3 regions of the Paenibacillus uliginis N3/975 genome follow, and region 2 is predicted to be linked to each of the others. Evidence: riboswitches for the same ligand, from Rfam matches in the RefSeq annotation. Region 2 holds a riboswitch; each other region holds the start of a gene.

Region 1 (6,586 bases), 1.1 Mb from region 2:
ATAACACCGGTAATCCGCTGCAAAGTAAAACGAATGTTCCGCTCATAGTTGTAGTTGCCAACGTTGTTATTTGCTTGATAGGCAATGTACAAACCGTAAACGCCATGATACATAAGCGGCAGCCAAATCAGGAACAGCTCGAGGAAAAATATGAGCGGTAGGCCGTTTATAAATTGGACACCTTTATCAAAGCCTTCCTTTCCACCATCGAAAGCCTTAAAGTTGGTAATCATATGAGTAAGCAAGAAGGCTCCGAGCGGTATAATACCAAGCAAAGAATGCAGCTTTCTGGAATAATACCCTTTCATCAGTTGACGTTCCCCTTTCCGATGTGTAGCGTTTTCATTAAGTCTCATCATAATTCATTACACTCATACCATCTATCCACTAAACGCATACAACGACAAAATGTCCCCCATTTCGCACATTCTGTGAACATCCTGTGTCATATTTCATGTTACTCCTTTTTCTCTTATAATGGAATTGCAATATAATTATTAATCGTTATACTCTATACGCATAAGCTAAATTTAATTAGGATGTGAAAAATGTTGTTCGAAGAATTGGACGTGTTCGCTATTGTCGTAGAGCAATCAAGCATAAACAAAGCTTCCAAGTTACTGAACCTTTCCCAGCCTGCCCTTTCCCGTAAAATCTCCAAACTCGAAGACGAGCTCGGTGTCCAGCTATTTAATCGGCGCGGAAAGCGGCTCGAGCTTACCTCCATCGGCCAGCTTGCCTACACCTATGCTCTGGAACAGCGCCAGCAACAGTTGAAATTCATGCAGACACTTGCACATTATCGTGTGGAAGATCAGATTACCATCTCGCTCGGAGCCAGCCTGACAACTCTTCAAACAACGCTGCCTCCCCTAGTGAATGCATTTATGGAACGTCATCCTACAGCTGAAATTAAACTGATTACAGGCAAGACACATGAAATCGTATCATCGGTTCGTGACAAAAGAGTGGAAGTCGGCATCGTTGCATCATCCATTAATCAGCCTGGCTTAAACTGCATACCGCTATTCGACGATCATCTTGAACTTGTGCTGCCGATTACGCATCCTTTGGCTGAAAGCCAAGAGGTCGGAATTGAACAGCTTCAAGGCTTGCCCATGATCATCTTCTCAACAGGTACTTGGTACCGGAAGCTGACCGATGATCTGTTTCACCGCTGGGGGATCATGCCTGACATCCGTATGGAGATCGACTCCTTCGAAGCGATTGTACGTCTCATCCCCACCTGTAAAGCGGCCGCACTCCTCCCCAAATCCTATCTCCGCCCGCAGTTGCTGTCGGATAATGGACTTGTTGACATCCACATCCCCGCTCTAATCGAGACACGTCGAACGACCAGTCTCATCTACGGAAATCCCTCTGATCTCAGCAATGCCGCCAGCCGTTGGGTTGCCGAGACTGAAACATTGTTCCGTAAACTTGAAGAGGACAAAAGCCAATAACCTGACGAGAGAAATACGTCAGGTTATTGGCTTTATATGCCGATGTTATACCAGCTATTGATATAGATAAATCCTTAGTTTCTACATATTAACGACTTCGCCCTCAAAGCGATCAATGTTCTCTTTCGATCCTATAACAACCATAATGTCGCCTGCACGCAAAATATCCATCGCGGTCGGAGCCACTATCACACCCGAACGTTGATTCAATGCCACAACACTGATCCCGTAACGGACACGGGTATTCAGTTCATTAAGTGTTTTTCCATCCATGCAGTCCGTCACCGTCATTTCCACGATCCGGTAGTCCTTGGACAGTTCAATATAATCCAGAAGGTTCGGCGTAACAAGCTGATGTGCAACTCTTATTCCCATATCTCTCTCCGGAAAAATTACCCGGTCAACACCCAGCTTTTCCAATGCCCGGCCGTGCAATACGGATATTGCCTTGGCAACGACGGTGGCTACACCTGACTCCTTCAGAAGAATTGCCGCCAAAATACTCGTCTGGATCTCGTCACCAATTGCTACAATGCCGCAATCAAAGTTCCGTATTCCGAGTGACTTAAGTACTTCTTCATCCGTCGCATCGGCAACCACGGTATGGGTGAGGAACTCACTCATATCCTCGACCACTTCTTCATCCCGGTCGATCCCGAGTACCTCGTAACCTAAATCCATCAGTTCAAGCGCCAGACTTGATCCGAATCGTCCGAGCCCTATTACCACAAACTGCTTTGGTTTCATTTCTCAGCCAATCTCCTTATCCAATAATCATTTTTCCTTCTGGATGACGATACAATTCCTTACCCTTTTTAGGGCCTAATGCATATGCAAGCGTTAGAGGCCCAAGTCGTCCCGCAAACATCGTAATGCTAATCAGAAGTTTTCCGAACAATGACAAGTGCGGTGTCAATCCCATCGACAGCCCCACTGTGCCAAACGCGGATGTTGCCTCGAACAGTATAGAGAGAAAGCTGCTGTCTTCTGTCGTTGAAAGAATCATGGCTACGGTGATTACCAGCAGCAGAGCAAGCAGCGTAATGGTCAGCGCTTTAAGAACCCGTTCCTGAACCAACCGGTACCGGAACAGTACAATCTCATCTTTGCCCCGCATCATAGCAATGACAGCAGCGATCATCATCGTAAATGTCGTCGTTTTAATCCCGCCCCCCGTTGATCCCGGGGAAGCTCCTATAAACATCAGAATAACTATGAAAAACTGTGAAGCCTGACGTAAACCGGTTATATCGAGTGTATTGGCTCCTGCCGTTCTCGGTGTGACCGATTGAAAGAAGGAGCCAAGAATTTTCCCACCCCAATTCAGCGATCCTAATGTTTTCGGATTCGTGAATTCAAATATGAATATGACAACTGCCCCTATCAAAATAAGCGCGCCTGTCATGGACAAAACCACCTTGGAATGCAGTGACAGCTTCCGGCTTTTTTTATAATCAACTAGATCAGCCATGACGATAAATCCAATTCCTCCGGATACGATCAAGAACATAACTACAAAATTGACTAATGGATCGTACACGTACCCGGTCAAACTTCTGAATTCACCGAACAGGTCAAATCCCGCATTGTTAAACATCGTTACCGCATGAAATATTCCATAGTACAAAGCTTTCCCAAAAGGCATATCAAATGCCCAGCGAAGGGTCAACAGCAGCGCACCACAAGCTTCAATCACCAAGGAATACAGCAGAACCCTGCGGATCAGTCGAACGATACCCTCCATCGATGACTGATTCATCGCTTCCTGCAGGATAAGACGATCTTTTAATGAAATACGGCGCTTTAATACAAGCGCAAACAGCGTGGCCATGGTCATGAAACCCAAACCACCTATCTGTATCAGGAGCATGATGACTACCTGTCCGAAGGAACTGAAGAATGTTCCTGTATCCACCACCACAAGACCGGTAACACAGGTCGCGGATGTCGCAGTGAATAAGGCATCCATAAAGTTCAGCGGTTCCCCTGTCGTGTTGGAAATCGGCAGCATTAGGAGCAAGGTTCCAATCGTGATAATTCCTCCGAACCCCATGACAAGAATCTGCGGCGGCGACAAGCGGAGCCAAAATAATTTGGAAGTCAACATATTCACCTCTTCAAAAAAGTCAAAGAAAAAAAGACACTGGAAATCCAATGCCTTACGCGTTTGGGTTCCTGTGCTGCAGCCTACGAGGTTAGCTGACGGATTCGGGCATATCACAGGTCGCCCTATTCCCTGCTATACAGCAAAGAAATTCACCCCAATTAAATGGTTCCCCCATTTTCGTTACGAAATTCGGCTGATCTATCTATTCAATTAACATGATGTGATTATAACGCAATACCCTTAGGAACCCAAAGCCGCTTTTAGCGTAAATTAACTTAAAAAAGAACGAAATTGGGCATATTCAAGAGTAGTAGCACATGGTTTTCTGAGGTTTTCGAAATCTTTCCTTCGTTTTCATCGTATCTTTCATAATTTTGAATGGGATAAGCCGTTTGCAGCTTACATATCTATGTTATATTGGCTTTATGTCTCCATGAAAGAAACGTCTCGAACGGTTTCTAACCCCTATTACCAAGGAGGAATGACATGAATAAAGCAGGACAGCCCCTTAAACTTCAGTCGAACAAAAAACCTTTAATGGTGCTCGGGGCAATCGGCCTGATTCTGTTTCTAATTTTTCAGGTATTTCCGTCTACTGCCTCTGACACGCTAGAGGTAAAAGCTCCCGAGATGATAACCAAAGGGGCAGCAGCAGAGGCCGCTGAACGCTTCGTAGAGGAACAGCTGCAGTACAACATCGCACCAGGTAAAGAACCTCTCGTTACATACCAATCCCGATCCGATGTATACGGGTATCTATCCAAAGAAAAGTTGCTGACCGAATATAACAAAAAGTTCGAAAGCAAATATCCTTATGATGTTTATCGCGTAAGGTTTGATCAAAATGATGGGACATCCTTAAATGTGGATGTACATATGCAGAACGCGGGTATCGCCGGTTTTTCCTATGATATGGCCGGCTCCAGTTACAAAGGGGCCATGCTGCAGATGGGCGGCGTACGAACGCAGATGCTCCTGATGATCGAAGGCGGCATATCGCTAGCCGAGAAAGAGGCGCTTGCTGCACCTTGGCTTCACCGAGCAGGTTATGATACGTCCAAGCTTGAACGAATTACTGGCGAAGGGGAACCTGGTCTGAAATATGAGGACCCGGAAACTAAGATCGGAGACTCCCGTCTTCGGCTGAACTTCTCCTTTGAAGACCGCCAACTGCGTTCGTACGAGCCTGTATTTTCCGTTCCTAGTGCTCACACCGCCTATGTGGAGAAGCAGACGCTTAACGCCACCTTGCTTACATTGCTGGGCTACGGATTGTTTACACTGGTTTTGGGCGTTCTGGCAATCGTCTACAGCGTAAAAACCAAAGCTCATACTTCTTTTAAAAGGGGTATTTTCCTTGCTTTACTGTTGTTTGTTATTCAAATGCTGAACACTTATAACCTGCTGCCAGTCTTTAAAGCTGACGGAATGAGCGATGCCAGCATTAAAGGTATCATGATCTTTTATGTGGGCTACTCCCTCGTATTCTCAGCCCTGCTCTACTTCTCACTCGTCGGAGGGAACGGATTGTGGCGTAAGGAAGACGGATTAAATCCATGGCCGCGCGCCAAAGAACCCGGTTATGGCGTATACGTGCTGGAAAGCATGAAACTCGGGTATTTGTGGGCTTGCATTCTGCTCGGTGTACAGTCCCTGATCTTTATCGCGCTGGGTCTTACACTCAATACCTGGTCTACAACAGATGCCTCGCAATCGCCTTTTAACATGTTGTACCCATGGCTATTTCCGTTGATGGCCTGGTTTGCAGGTATATCGGAAGAGGCTGTCTACCGTCTGTTCGGTATTAAAATGGTTAAAAAAATCGTCCGCAACACGTTCGTGGCCAGCCTCATCACCTCGATCATCTGGGCCCTCGGCCACACTTTGTATCCGATCTATCCGGTCATCTCAAGACCGATTGAGCTGGTCATCATCGGACTTCTGTTCAGCTTCATCTTCTTGCGCTACGGATACATGGCCGCCGTATTCGCGCATGTAGTGTTCAACAGCATTCTGATGGGCTTCAGTCTCATGATGATGAACGATCCGGTTAACTTGTGGATGGGGATCTTCTACATTATTTTGCCGGCCATCGTCGGTTACGTAATCTACAAATTCAATACATTAAAAAAAGAAACGGCTTATCCGTCCATATAGGACGGAGGCCGTTTCTCCTTTTCCACAAATATATTACGACTCCTCATCACGCAGTGCACTTAAAATCTCCTTAGCGAGTTTATCGCCTATAGACAAAGGCCGGAAGTCATCAATACTGGCCTCTTTAATCTTTTTAACAGATCCAAAATGCTTCAGGAGCATCTTACGCCGTTTCTCTCCGATTCCCGGAATCGCATCCAGCTTAGAGGTAACCATCGATTTCCCCCGCTGGTCACGGTGGAAAGATATCGCGAAACGGTGAACCTCATCCTGTATACGCTGGAGCAAATAAAACTCCTGACTGTCACGAGGCAGCGACACAGGCTCTGGCGGATCACCCACCATCAGTTGCGCCGTCTTATGCTTAGCATCCTTAACAAGTCCGCAGACCGGAATGAACAGACCCAGCTCATTCTCCAGCACATCCACGGCTGCAGAAATTTGGCCCTTACCTCCATCCACTACGATCAAATCGGGCATAGGCAGATTTTCCTTAAGCACCCGTTCATAGCGCCTCCGTATAACCTCTCGCATCGTCTCATAGTCGTCCGGCCCCTGCACGGAACGAATCTTATACTTCCGGTATTCCTTCTTGTCAGGTTTGCCGTTAATAAACACAACCATGGCAGAGACCGGGTTCGTCCCCTGTATGTTCGAGTTATCGAACGCTTCGATCCGATGCAGCGTATCGAGACCGATTACCTCGCCCAGGTTAGCGGCAGCAATCGACGTCCGCTCCTCATCCCGTTCAATCAGCCGAAACTTCTCATCCAGTGATACTTTGGCATTTTGTGAGGCCATCCCGATCATTTGGCGCTTCAAGCCTCGCTGAGGTACGTGCACCTTCACACCGATCCAC
Region 2 (6,586 bases):
GATACGGAGAAAAATGAGGTTCATGAGGCGCTGGCGGAGGATTTATTTTATGCACTGGGCACAGAGCCTGTCATATCGGTAGGCAGTGGAGTTGTCATTCACGATCAGACAAACCATCGGATAAATATTTTAATTGGGGAAGAAGAATTGGCGTTTGTAGCTCTCGTCTAGTTAAGGTAATGAATCAAAGATCAGAGGAATAGAATAGATGAATAATTGGTCCCGCCTTGGTGGGAGAGGTTTTTTTTGGGGAGGAAGATAAAATGCTGTATACACAGCAGGAAGTTGAAACACATCTGGAAAGACTTGAAGGCTGGGAATTGGAGCAGGGACGGTGGATTATCCGTAAATATACCTTTCCTGCGTTTATGAAAGGGATTGCTTTTGTGGATGAAGTCGCTGCGATCTCGGAGGCATTCGGTCACCATCCCTACATTACAATCGATTACAAAACCGTGACGCTACGTCTGACTTCTTGGGATGAAGGCGGTATTACGGCTGTAGATATCAAAGAGGCACAGCAGTTTAATGAGGCATACGAAAAAAGCCGCTCCAAGGACAATAAGGAGCAGGACTAGCAGCAGCGGATACTTATATAAAAAACACGCTTGGAAAGGGAGAGGTCCTGTCCAAGCGTGTTTTGTTTAAATATAAGAAATATCTTATATTTCTCGCAGAAACGCTCTTTCGTCATTTGAGAAGGATGACAAAATCGTGTCTGCTTGGTTTGCCTTATTATTTTTTCTCAGACAGATAAAGTGCAAGATTGGCAATTTCATCTGGTTTAAGTTGATCTTTAAAGGCAGGCATACCTTTACGGCCCTTCGTGATCACGCTAAACAATGCATTAGTGTCCATATGTCCGCCTACTTGCTGGAGAGCTGGTCCTGCTCCGCCCTGGAGCTGATCACCATGACAAGTAATGCAGCTGGCTTTCAACGTAGCTTCAGCCGCCGCCGCGTCCAAAGTTACCTCAGGCATTGTTGGTTTTGCTTCTTCAGCTACTTCTTCTTTCCCTGGAAGCGTAAACATCAGCGCAAGGGCCAACGCACATGCGACGAAGAACAATCCGCTCATAATCCATTTTTGCATCGTCATATCGTCCCTTCTTATGTATACTGCAATTGATTCTATTATAAACGAACATACAAAGACATCATAGCAGTTGTGACAAAAAAAGCAACAAAACAACGCTTTCTTTAACTAAAATTACACAAAATTGTGCTATTTTTCATAGTCATAACGGTTTCGGATGGAATTTCCAGAATCGTCCGGAGACATATAAACCATGCAATGAAAAAGAGCTTTGCCAGTCGGAGTCATCCGTTCGTACGTGTCCGTAACATGAAAACCGACGTTGTAGTATGTGCGGATTGCACGTTCATTCCAAGTTAAGACCTCAAGGTCAATCTCATCCTCAGGACGACGCTGCCTGGCCACATCCACAATAGACTGCACAAATTGTTTACCCATTCCGAGTCCACACCAATCCGGTCGCATACCAAGACCAATCCGCGTTACGCCTTCCATTGGGAACAACTGCGCGAATCCCCACATCCGCTGTTCTTCATCGAGAATGGATACATACTGCTGCTCGCGGATGTCCGGATCGCCAAACTCGATACCAAGTCCTTTCATTTGCTCCCAGGGGAGCCAGCCATAGATATTGTAAGGAGATGGGTAGGTCCAGCTGCAAATCTCCGCCGCATGATACGAATCCATTGGAACCGCATAAAACCGCTGTGCCATGGGAAGCAATTGTCATTCTCCTTTCATGATTTATGGAATAAGAAGAAAACACCCGCCAAAAGAAGGGATGCTTCTCTTCGCGGGTATATTTGTATGATATAAATGATTTCAAATTATTCAGACGCGTGGCTTTCGTATGCTGAATCATCCATAATTCGCTTGGCGCCAATATAACGCTCCGCATAATAGCTGTCACCCAGTCGGTTGGTCACGACCCCTCTTGAAGTGGAGGCATGGGCGAATTGATCATCGCCGATATAAATGCCTACATGGGATACGCCTTGACCTGATGTATTGAAAAATACGAGGTCCCCCGGGCGAAGGTCTTCGCGGGATACGGCCGTACCCATCTCAAATTGGGAGCCCGACTGATGGGGAAGCTTCATTCCCATTGCGGAGAATATGTACATTGTAAATCCAGAGCAGTCAAAACCGCTTGTTGTCATACCACCATAGCTGTATCTTGTCCCTAGCACCTTATCGATTTCTTGATCCAGATTACTATCGGCAAAAGCGCTGCCTAAGCCTGCCGTGAACAGCATCGAAAGGCCTAACACGGTTGCACTGAACTTCTTAAGCATAAATAACTCCTTCCGCTGCCTGCGAGGTTAGCTGTAGGGTTCGGTTGAAGGTCCCCTATGATCCCTTAGTAGCAAGATCAATTCACCCGTGGTTGGATCCCCCGCTTCCATTGCTCTGGAATTTGGCATATGCATTCTATATATAAAAGCCCTTACAATAATGACAAAGTTATTACATTGAATATTCTATCAGAGGGCCTGTCCACTTGGCAATTGTTTCTTGCTGTCTTTTGAATAGAATAGATGGCTATTCGTGTCGAATTATTGTCACAAAAAATTTTCTCGTAAAGGTGCAAACTTTTTCCCTATTTCATCCGTTATAAAAGTATAAAGAAAAAGCCGCGAAGGAGATTGTGGTGAATCTCATTCGGGCTTAAGTAAACTTTTGGTTATGAAATTAATTGTAGTTCACGGCGGCGGATTTGTACTTGCTTGAGCTCATGACTCGTTTGGCTCCAATGTAACGCTTGCCAAAATAGCTCGAGTTGATTGCGGTGATGGTGACACCGCGGGAACTTGAGGAATGTGCAAATTTGCCCCCGCCTATATAGATCCCTACATGGGATACGCCTCTGCCTGAGGTGTTAAAGAATACAAGATCGCCGGCTTTCAGTTGGCTCTTCGGTACTGCAGTCCCAACTTTATACTGGGATACAGATGAACGCGGCAAAGTCAGCCCCAGTTTCTTGAATACATAACTTGTAAATCCAGAGCAATCGAATCCTTTGGCTGTGGTTCCGCCTGATTTATAGGAGACGCCAATGACGGGTTTGATTGCGCTGTTTAACTTGGAATCCGCGAAAGCGCTTCCGGTGCCTAGCGTAAGGGCGAGAGCTAGACCGAGTGAAACGGCTGTTAGCTTCTTTTTCAAGTGATAAGCTCCTTCCAATGCCTGCGAGGTTAGCTTAAGGGTTCGGCTGAAGGTTAGCCTATGACCCCTCTGTTGCGAGATCAATTCACCCAAGACGGTTCCCCCGCTTCCCGTTGAAACGGGAATTCGGCTTCTTAAGATATAAGACAGATTATAAGTATACGATGGTTTATCCATATGAAATAGTTACAGGAAAGATGACAAAGTTGTTACTAACACATTCGTTATTTTAACAGAGTATTAACTTTTTGGCAAACGAGGAAAGTATATTTGAACACAAAAAATCCCGTTCTTCCTAGAGAAGAGCGGGATTTTTTTTATTTAGTTGGCTAGCGTTATGCATCGTTTGAGCTTGGCAGTCACATATAATGTATAAATTTCAGGTGAAAATTGTTTTTTTATGTGAACACTTTTCAAATTTGACGACTGTGAGTATGCCATACATGATATTGAGCGGTAACGCTCCACAACTGGAACAGACTGCTCACAAAATAGGAGGTCTGCTGAATGATTAACCCGATCAGACCTGACCATAGGAAGGACATACCGCTGAGCAGAAGGAGAAGAGCTATCGCTGTTCCGCCGATCGTAATGGAGATGAGCATAGCCTTTCCGATGTGACGGAGACAGACCATCAGAGCGGATATCATGCTCATGCCAGCTGTTTTGCCGAACTGCATATAAAGAAAGAACAAATGAATGAGATACGCATACAACAGCCAACAGACGAAGTAAGGAGCGATCTTTAGCAACGTAGACGGATCGCGAATGGCAGCTAATAGTGAAGGTAACATTTTCGGCACCAGCCAATATGCGGGGGTAAAGGTCAGAATCGTCTCAACCACATAAAATAAAGTTACCGGTTTCCATAGCTGACGGATGCCCTTGAAGAAGAACAGACCTCGCTCGCCTTTCGCCTCTTGATGGAGATTGTAAAATATACCGGCATGAATAAGAGGAGTCAGAAGCATCCGAATGATAAGCATACAGATGAGTATCCAGGCATAGGTATGAACGTCGTTGCTTTGGGTTAGGGCCATTTCGCCCTCGTAAAAATACAACAGCTTACTAAGCTCATTCGGAGCAGGGTCCGGGAATCGCATCAGAAGCGGAACGACGGCTGATTTAACAAGGCGATACAGACAATATCCCCACAGAAGCCGATACAGAAACAGAAGAATAATAACATAGAACTGATCTTTCACACTGGTCCAGCCTTTGCCTGCGTAGCTTTTCATGTTCTCCCCCCTTACCATGACAGGCTGCCGAATAGTGTCTCTACCAGCTTGGTGATGCTCAGGTTCCAGCGCGTGACAGCTTTCGGATCCATTCCCGCCTTCATATAGTTATTGATATGTTTGTTCTCGAGCACGATCGTGTATTTCGGATCAACCATTGTCCAGATGAGTGGAGATTTATGCTTGATTTCATACTGGGTTTTTCCGTTCTTGCCGTCCCACACCTTTTCAACCGTCTTCCCGTCCTCAAATGCAAATCTGATCGGGATGTTGGAGACGGTACCTCCCTTACTCACGATGGTCACAATCGTCTTATAGGCGGGGTCTTCCCGGGTTCCGGTATTTTGGGTCTGAATGTTCTCCACAGCGACGTCGGCCATCCGGTTGCCGTATACATATTGGTCAAAATAAGGCTGCCACGATTGTTTGGTCATTTGCTCCACAACCTGTTGAAAATCTTTAGTTGTCGGATGTTTGAAGCGGTATTTTTTCGCATAAGTCATCATGATTTTGTCCATCGTCTGCGTGCCGACCAGGCGTTCAATGTCCTGCAGCACCAGTTTGCCGCGTGTGTAGACGTTCAAAGCGTATTTTTCGTGAGATCCGTATTTCCAAGATTCCTGTTTAAGTGGTTCAGGCGAGGATATGGTCGCAGCTTGTGCTGCCGTGTTTGTGGTTAATCCGTATTCCTGTTTCATTACCCGCTCCTCGGCATAGGAGGTAAATCCTTCGTCGAGCCAAGCCTCCTCGAACTCATTGCTCGCGATCATGCCGTAAAAATATTGGTGTCCGATTTCATGGATAATCGTGCGCTCCAGCTCGTACCCTGGCGAATCATCTTTGGCTCCGAAAGCGGTCACCAGCGTTGGATATTCCATACCGCCCGCGCCGTTTCCAGCATCTGGAGGTACTACAATGGATAACGTAGCGTACGGATAGGAGCCGTACCATTTACCGTAAGAGGATAAAGCTGCTTTGGCAGCATCGAAATAGCGGTCTTTCAGGTCTTTATGCACCGGATCAAGGTAAAGCTTAATGCGGACACCGGGTACGCCAGGTGCGGAAAATGCCTCCTCCGCTACAACAAAATCGGGCGAGGCTGCCCAGGCAAAGTCATGGACATCGTCTGCGTAGAATTGGTAGACCTTCTCACCGTTTGATTTTGTGGCCGGTTTGGTCGGAAAACCAGTGGCTGCAACAATATAGTTCTCCGGCACCCGGATACGGACGCTGTAAATGCCGAAGTTCGCATAAAACTCAGAGTTTCCATGATATTGATGGAGATTCCAGCCTTCCTCCGTGCGATCGCGTACTTCCGCAGGCTCATATACGCTAATTTTCGGAAACCATTGCCCAGCCATTACAAAATCATCAGCTGTACCCATACGTGCAAAGATTTTGGGCATATCAACTTCAAACTCCATATTCAGCGTAATGCTCTCTCCGCCTTTAACAGAACGCGGCAGACGCAGCTTCACCAGGCTTTTGTCCTTCGCGTTGCCATCATCAGGCTGCACATATTGGAGACGGTGGAGCAGGGATAGCCCTTCAATCGTTTTGATCCCCGTAATCGTCATGGATCCGAACCCGTCCTCAGGCATACGGTCTGATCGAAGTCTGCCACCAGATTCCTTCATAAACGTGGTTTCTTTGGATGCAAAAGCATTAGGGTAAAGATGAAAGTAAAGCTCGTTTACAGCTTTTTTACCAGGATGAGTCCAGGTTATCGTCTGTTTTCCCTTCAATTTGTTTTCGCCCGGCTCAAACCTGACATCCATGTGATATTCAACCAGTCTGCTGCTCAGTGCAGGAGCAGGTACATCGTACTGAGCTTTAGGTGGAGAGAGCGGGGCTTTCTCCACTACCGTAGGCTTGCCCAAATTTGGAGCGAGAACAGGTGCTGAAACACGGATACCCTGCAGATATAATAGCATTGACCCTCCGAGGAGACCGAGGGCGAGCAGGGATGAAAGAAAGACTTTGGTGCGTGGTGGGACCATATCGAACAACCTCCCGTTGACAAGCATCTACAGCATGTATATGTTTGCTTTTAGGTGATTATTAGTTAAAATAAAATTATTGGGACTAGTTATTAGAAGAAAGAGCAAGGCGGAGGTCTCTTCCGTCCTTACATAGGAGGTTTTGCC
Region 3 (6,586 bases), 370 kb from region 2:
AATCATCGAAATATAGCGGCCGAAGAGCATGACAAGCCCTGTTGATATATTCCAGAACGGCGTGTTATCCGCAAGACCTTCAAAGCCAGAGCCGTTATTCGCTGCCGAGGAAGTGTACTCATACAGCACTTGTGAAATGCCATGAAAGCCTGCGTTCGTAATGCCCGCCTGACCAGCGTCCGTCATGAGAGCGAGAGCAGTCGGCGCCAGAATAATGAGGGGATGAGCCAGAATGGCAATCGCAATCAGCTTCATCTCCCGGGCTTCGATTTTCCGCCCTAGAAACTCCGGCGTTCGTCCAACCATGAGCCCGGCGAGGAACACGGCCAGAATGGCGTACATTAACATATTCATCAGACCGACGCCTTTTCCGCCGAAGACAGAGTTCAGCATCATGAGAGACAGCGGTGTTATACCGCCAAGCGGTGTCAGCGTATCGTGCATGTTATTGACCGATCCGGTTGTGGCCGCTGTGGTTACGGTCGTAAACAGAGCAGACTGGGCAATACCGAACCTGACCTCTTTGCCTTCCATATTGCCTTGGGAAGCATCGATTCCTAGCCGATTCATCGCCGGGTTACCGTTAGATTCCGATACGTAGGCAAGTGACAGGAATCCGATGAATAGAACCATCATGGCTGAGAAAATAATCCAACCTTGCTTGCGGTTTTTAGCAAATAAGCCGAACGTATAAGGCAGAGCCGCCGCAATACACCACATTGATAAAATCTCGATTACGTTAGTTAGCGGACGTGGATTCTCAAACGGATGCGACGAGTTGACACCGAAATGTCCGCCGCCGTTCGTGCCCAGGTGTTTGATCGATTCCAGTGCGGCCACTGGACCAACCGAAATTTGCTGCTCGGCGCCTTCAAGTGTCGTTACGTTAATAGTAGGTTTTAAGGTTTGAGGAACATTCAGCGCCACGAGCACCATGGCAACAACAAAGGCCAGAGGGATCAACACCCGTGTATGTGCCTTAACAAAATCTTCAAAGAAGTTACCTATCGTTGTACCCTTGCTGGTAATCGCTCGAATAAATGCGATCGCGACACACAGTCCGGTAGCAGCGGATGTGAACATCATCATAGTGATGACGGCCATCTGCGAGAAGTAGGAGAGACCCGATTCACCACTGTAGTGCTGCAGGTTCGTATTGGTCATGAAACTGATAATGGTATTGAACGATAACGTCGGCTCCATGTTGTCGATCCCGTTTGGATTGAACGGCAGTATCTTTTGTAGCCTTAGAATGAGATAACCGGCCGCGACCAGGACTAAGTTGGTCACCACAAAGCTGATTGCATATACCTTCCAGGTCATGCCTTTGCGCTCTTTAAGCCCGATCAAACCGTAGATCGGTTTCTCCGCCCAGGAGAACCATTTATCTGTGCCGTTGGCTTCATTGCGAAACACATTATATAGATGGGTTCCGAAAGGCTTAACGAGCAGCACCAGAACCAGAATAACGATGGCAATTTGTACAATGCCCATGATTGATTGCTTCCTCCTTCAATAACACCCCTAGAATTTTTCCGGGTGAATCAGCGCGTAAATCAAATACAGAAAAATAAAGATCATAAATGCCATAATGATGATCATTGGTTATCAGCCTCCGGTTCATTGACCAAGCGTCCGCACCAGGATAAAAACAAGGTGAACAGTGCGTAAGTTCCTCCCAGAATGAGCACCATGCACAGATCCTGCATGTAAATCCCTCCAAAACATATTTAATAAATAATAGTGGCTAGCTGACGAGTGATGAAATTAAGAAGGAAACATTGGTATGGTTCGTGTGCAGCACGATCGTTGCGCCAAGTCCTTTATAAATTAATCTTGGATTGCTTGAATGAGTGATGACATAGATCGGATCCGAGGTCCATGTACGGCAAATCCGCAAATAACGGCAGCACAGGTTCAGACTGCTTTCAAACAGAAACACCTTGCTGACGGAAAACTCGGGAATGATCCAGGTTTGTTCATCAGTAGTGTCGATCAAGATCATGTTTTTGGCTCCGAGCTTATCCAGACGATCTTGCTCTGCCCGGTTGTTCACGATGGCTGCAAACGGAATTTTATTTCGAATAAGCTGGGTTACGAATTCCTCCCCTGCCTTGGTTGGAGCGGATACGATGATCAGATCTTGTAATTTTTCCATGTTTTCTCCTCCTGATTACTAGAAAGAGAAGGCAACAAAAAGAAGCCTCAGGGAAGGAGAGTCACTCTTCCCGTGGCTTCTGATGACACAGTGAAATACACCGTGCCTTGCACACGACAATCGTTGCCTCTCTCGATACGCTTACGAGGTTAGCTGACGGATTCGGGCGTGAGAGTCGCCCTACCCATAGGCAGTTATCCTGCCGATGTGATTCACCCCTGAGAGAAATACACGTCTCTCGTTTGGTTCCCCCGTTCCTTTTCCATTCAAGGACTCAGCGAATAAAAAGCATTTTTTGATAAAAAAACCACAGAGGCATCAAGCCCTGTGGTCGTGTTTCTCGATCACAAGCTTCATCATCCTCTCCTTGTGAGCAGACCGCGTCAATTAAATGCGTGACTGCTTAACTCAACGCTTACGAGGTTAGCTGTCGGATTCGGGCGGTGAGAGTCGCCCTACCTGATCCGAATTTCATGGAGTCTTCGGATCAGGATTCACCCCTGGAGATGTTCAATGGCGGCTCTCACACCACCTGGCGCATCTCCTTGTTTGGTTCCCCCGTTTCCCTTGCCTAGCAAGGGAATTCAGCGATTCATGAGAAAACATTGTTCAATTCATGATTCGTATCATACGTCTGGCGGTTCGTAATGTAAATCGAGGGAAAGGCACATTTGAGGTGTTTTTTAACGGGATAGCGGGGGGAAAGAAGTCCGATCACCCGAATACTGCTTCATACTCTGTATTTCTCTGTATTTCGTTAATTTTTCGTAAAGTGGCAAGATACTGTGCATTTGTATGGATAATCGATGTCAAGCCCTAATGTACACGTTTTCTTTTGGCTTTTTCGTCGATATTTTGAATTTATAGACCATAAATGAACATTTACTTTGAAAGGGACAATGACGTATGATTCATCCAACTTTAACCATATAATCTACACGCTGAGTTCCCGAAAGGGAGGCGGGGGAACCAACCTCACCATAACTAATGGTGAATGGGGTGAATCCTTAGAGCTTGCTGCGCAAGCACAGGGTAGGGCACTCTCAAGCCCGAATCCGACAGCTAACCTCGTAAGCGTATTGGGAGAGAACACGACCCATCATACTTTAGGTGGCACGATTGTGCCGCATTCAGCGCCTGGGGAGCGGGTTTCTCTGCTCTTTCGGGCTTTTTGTGCTGCAATTGAACCCTAGAAAAGGAGACTGTGAGATGGCTAAAATAACAGACTCTTTACCGCAATTAACGGAACATAAACTACACGAAACTATGATACGTTATATGGAGATTTTCCGTTTTGACGGTAATTCGGCTGAACAGGATATTCCGTGGAACGATAAGAGTACGAACTGTGGATTGTTTAAAATATCTTGTAGCGGTGCTTCTGGTTATGCGGAGTATGCACTGCCGGATACGAGAGAGTATGCAGATCTTGTGCGCTGGTCGTCTGTGTTTATGCGATTAAAGGGACTGACGGTGGCCGAGGCCATAAGCACTGTTCAGAAGCAGCAGTGGGGAGCGGTCCGCACGATGCTGGCGGAGTCCGCTCTAAAGGATCTTTCAGCGAATCTGATCCAGTGTAATGAGCGCCAGCGCCTAGGAAGCCTTCCGCTGGAGCGCTCTTTTCTGATAGATTGTTCGCGGGCTTATTTTTTATTCTGATTCATAATTTATGGAGTGCTCACTATAAGACTGTTTATTTGCCGGACAATGAGTAGGTTTGGGAGCAAACGGACTCAGCTTTATAGCCCCCTAATCCAATTGGACACTCCAAGGTACCTCAGATACACTAAAAAGAAATGAGGAGTCCGTCCATGAAAAGACGATTTCGATGCCCGGTTGAGGCGAAAAAAGAGTATGTCGTAGAGGTGTTGTCTGGTTACCGGACAGAGATGGTTGCGAGAAAATACGGCATGTCTCCCAAAACGTTAAGCGGCTGGGTTCGTCAATATGAGGATGAGGTGGGAGATCTTATGGTCAAAAAGCAGAAAGAAGCCCAAAAAATAGAGCAGGATGCGGCCAAGTTCCAAGAGCTGCAGCAAAAATATGACGAGGCGATGAAACTGTTGGGGGAGAAGGAACTTGAAAACCACATCCTCAAAGATCTCGTAAAAAAAAAGTATCCCGACTACAAATAGCCTCCTATTGGATTGAGCAAGGCTATCCGATCCGTACCGTCCTACGGATCTGTGACGTGCCGCGATCCACGTACTATTACCGTTTGAAGCATCCTGAACGTCAGCAGCCGATCAGCAACGGACGACCGATCCCGGGCTATTCCTGTGACCAGAACGGAAAGGCCGTCTCTGATACCCGTATTCAAGGGTTTCTTCGTCGTCTGATCCAAGGCCCTCATGGAGCATCTGGTTACCGGAAACTGACGATTTTGCTGCGCCGAAAGTACAAGCTAGTGATTAACAAAAAGAAGGTATACCGTCTCTGCAAGTCCTTGGGGATTCTCCTTCCACAACGAGAAAGAACGAACCCTGTTCCCAAAAGAGTAGCGAATAACCGGGTGGTAAATGGCGCCAACCAGTTGTGGCAGATGGATATTAAGTATGGCTACGTGGCGGGAAAACGCCGGCATTTCTACCTGGCCAGCATTATTGACGTGTTTGACCGCCGAATTGTAGCGTACCATCGCGGGAAAACCTGCCACACCCAAGATATCTTACGTACACTCCAGAAAGCGCTCCTTACGCGTAAAGTGTACGGAGATGAGCAGAAGTTGGTTATTCGTACTGACAATGGCCCCCAGTTCGTCAGCAAGGCGTTCCATGCTTTCTGTGAACAGGCAGGGCTTGAACATGAACGTACTCCGAACCGGACACCGAACAAGAATGCCTTCATTGAGTCCTACCACAGTATTGTGGAACGCGAGTGCTACCAACGACACTGTTTTGAGGATTATGAGGAAGCCTTTTCGGAAGTAGATCGGTTCATTCGCTATTACAACAACGAGCGCATTCATGGAAGCCTTCATGACTGGCCACCTAAGGAGTATTTGCGTTTGGTGAACGAAGGAACGATTACTCCTGCAAAAATTGCGTTATGATGCGATATCCCGAGAATGAGGTGGCTAGTGTCCAAGATTAGGGGGTTAAACCGTCAGGAGCCGCTATTTGTGGCGATTTCGGACATTTCGAATGCTAACGGACACAGATGACGCTATTGCAGGTGCAAATATCCGGTTTCGCCTACTTTTTCGGAAATAAGGTCGCTGGTGTCCGTTAGAATCCAAATCGGCTGATTTTTCACCAAATAAGAGCTGTGGTGTCCGTTAGCCGTAGAATCGTGTAAGCATCAGTATCAGCGTCAGTATCAGCATCAGTATAGGCAAGCGTAACGTATCGGTACTAGCCATTTAGCTAGCCGGAAAGCACTAATTGCTGTTTTGAGTTTCTATAAACATGCATTCCCATTCCACAGTACTGGTCAAGCGTCTCACGCTCCGGTAACATAGAGGGTAACAAGTGAATGTACAAGGAGGAGCTATGCTTCTACAATTCGGTTACTCCCAGTATGAGAGCAAAGTATATGAAACGCTCGTGACGAGCGGCGAGGCGATGGATGCATCGAGTATCGTGAAGTTGTCTGGTGTTCCGAAGGCAAAAATTTATGAGGTGCTGGACCGGTTGGTGGACAAGGGAATTGTCATGGATACGGTATCCGGCAAAAAGCGTACCTATACGGCACTTCCCGTGGAAGCTGTGATTGATAAACTGACGCATGAGTTTGAGAGTGACATTAAGGAGCTTCGCTCAGCGGGTGTTCGCAAAACGGTTGTGGATGATCAGGTGTGGAGTCTGAAATCGCACAGCTCGATCCAGGCGTTCTGCAAACAGATGATAGAGGAAGCACAGGAGTCTGTTCTCGTCTCGATGTGGAGCGATGAGTTTAGTGAAATAACCGATCTGCTGGACCGAAAAGAGCGGGAAGGTGTGCGCGTTGAAGCTTTGGTGACGGGGGATGACCACCCGGAAGTGTCGCTGTCCAAGCTGTATGTGCTGAATCCTACGGCCGATCACGATAAGCTGGAGCGGTTCATGCTTCTGGTGACAGATACGAAGCAGCTTCTATTCGCAGGCGTCGAGCAGGGCAGCTGGCAGGCAATCCGGACACAGGCACAGCCGTTTGTGAAGGTGTTTGTTGAATTTTTCTATCACGATATGGCATTGACTGCATTCAGTCGTAAATATCCAGAGGAAATGTTCAAAGACGAAGAGATTAAAGCGCTTTTGCTCCGGCTGCGCTATTAAGCAAGGACGTAAAGTTTGAAGGAATGATTACTCAGTGCAGCGTCTCACAACAGCAAAGGGGCATCCCACAGGTCAATGGACCTTGTGGGATGCCCCTTTAAGTGTATACTGTATGAATTTGATCCAAGTTTACAACTGCTCTGCGGTTCGGGACGAAGCAGCAGCTTCATCT

Evidence for each region. A riboswitch is a leader RNA that binds a small molecule or an ion and turns the genes downstream of it on or off. The one in region 2 is predicted to bind cyclic di-AMP.
Region 1: another riboswitch for cyclic di-AMP. It lies ahead of B9N86_RS03970 (TrkH family potassium uptake protein); the one in region 2 lies ahead of B9N86_RS28855 (C40 family peptidase).
Region 3: another riboswitch for cyclic di-AMP. It lies ahead of B9N86_RS00600 (hypothetical protein); the one in region 2 lies ahead of B9N86_RS28855 (C40 family peptidase).

The regions. Positions count from the first base shown of each region.
Region 1 is NZ_LT840184.1:849,277-855,862, reverse strand. Features, by position in the region: gene B9N86_RS03985 (succinate dehydrogenase cytochrome b558 subunit) at 1-308, opposite strand, end outside; gene B9N86_RS03980 (LysR family transcriptional regulator) at 552-1,463, shown strand; gene B9N86_RS03975 (potassium channel family protein) at 1,545-2,210, opposite strand; gene B9N86_RS03970 (TrkH family potassium uptake protein) at 2,227-3,570, opposite strand; cyclic di-AMP (ydaO/yuaA leader) riboswitch at 3,633-3,775, opposite strand; gene B9N86_RS03965 (CPBP family intramembrane glutamic endopeptidase) at 4,057-5,727, shown strand; gene uvrC (excinuclease ABC subunit UvrC) at 5,761-6,586, opposite strand, start outside.
Region 2 is NZ_LT840184.1:6,207,258-6,213,843, reverse strand. Features, by position in the region: gene B9N86_RS28880 (hypothetical protein) at 1-171, shown strand, start outside; gene B9N86_RS28875 (4a-hydroxytetrahydrobiopterin dehydratase) at 264-578, shown strand; gene B9N86_RS28870 (c-type cytochrome) at 736-1,092, opposite strand; gene B9N86_RS28865 (GNAT family N-acetyltransferase) at 1,225-1,749, opposite strand; gene B9N86_RS28860 (C40 family peptidase) at 1,863-2,330, opposite strand; cyclic di-AMP (ydaO/yuaA leader) riboswitch at 2,332-2,468, opposite strand; gene B9N86_RS28855 (C40 family peptidase) at 2,728-3,201, opposite strand; cyclic di-AMP (ydaO/yuaA leader) riboswitch at 3,205-3,343, opposite strand; gene B9N86_RS28850 (hypothetical protein) at 3,615-4,439, opposite strand; gene B9N86_RS28845 (M1 family metallopeptidase) at 4,451-6,439, opposite strand.
Region 3 is NZ_LT840184.1:127,557-134,142, forward strand. Features, by position in the region: gene kdpA (potassium-transporting ATPase subunit KdpA) at 1-1,494, opposite strand, end outside; gene B9N86_RS30885 (potassium-transporting ATPase subunit F) at 1,525-1,602, opposite strand; gene B9N86_RS00600 (hypothetical protein) at 1,748-2,158, opposite strand; cyclic di-AMP (ydaO/yuaA leader) riboswitch at 2,281-2,448, opposite strand; cyclic di-AMP (ydaO/yuaA leader) riboswitch at 2,556-2,758, opposite strand; cyclic di-AMP (ydaO/yuaA leader) riboswitch at 3,088-3,251, shown strand; gene B9N86_RS00610 (hypothetical protein) at 3,368-3,817, shown strand; gene B9N86_RS00615 (transposase) at 3,970-4,293, shown strand; gene B9N86_RS00620 (IS3 family transposase) at 4,305-5,210, shown strand; gene B9N86_RS00625 (TrmB family transcriptional regulator) at 5,650-6,414, shown strand; gene B9N86_RS00630 (MFS transporter) at 6,544-6,586, opposite strand, start outside.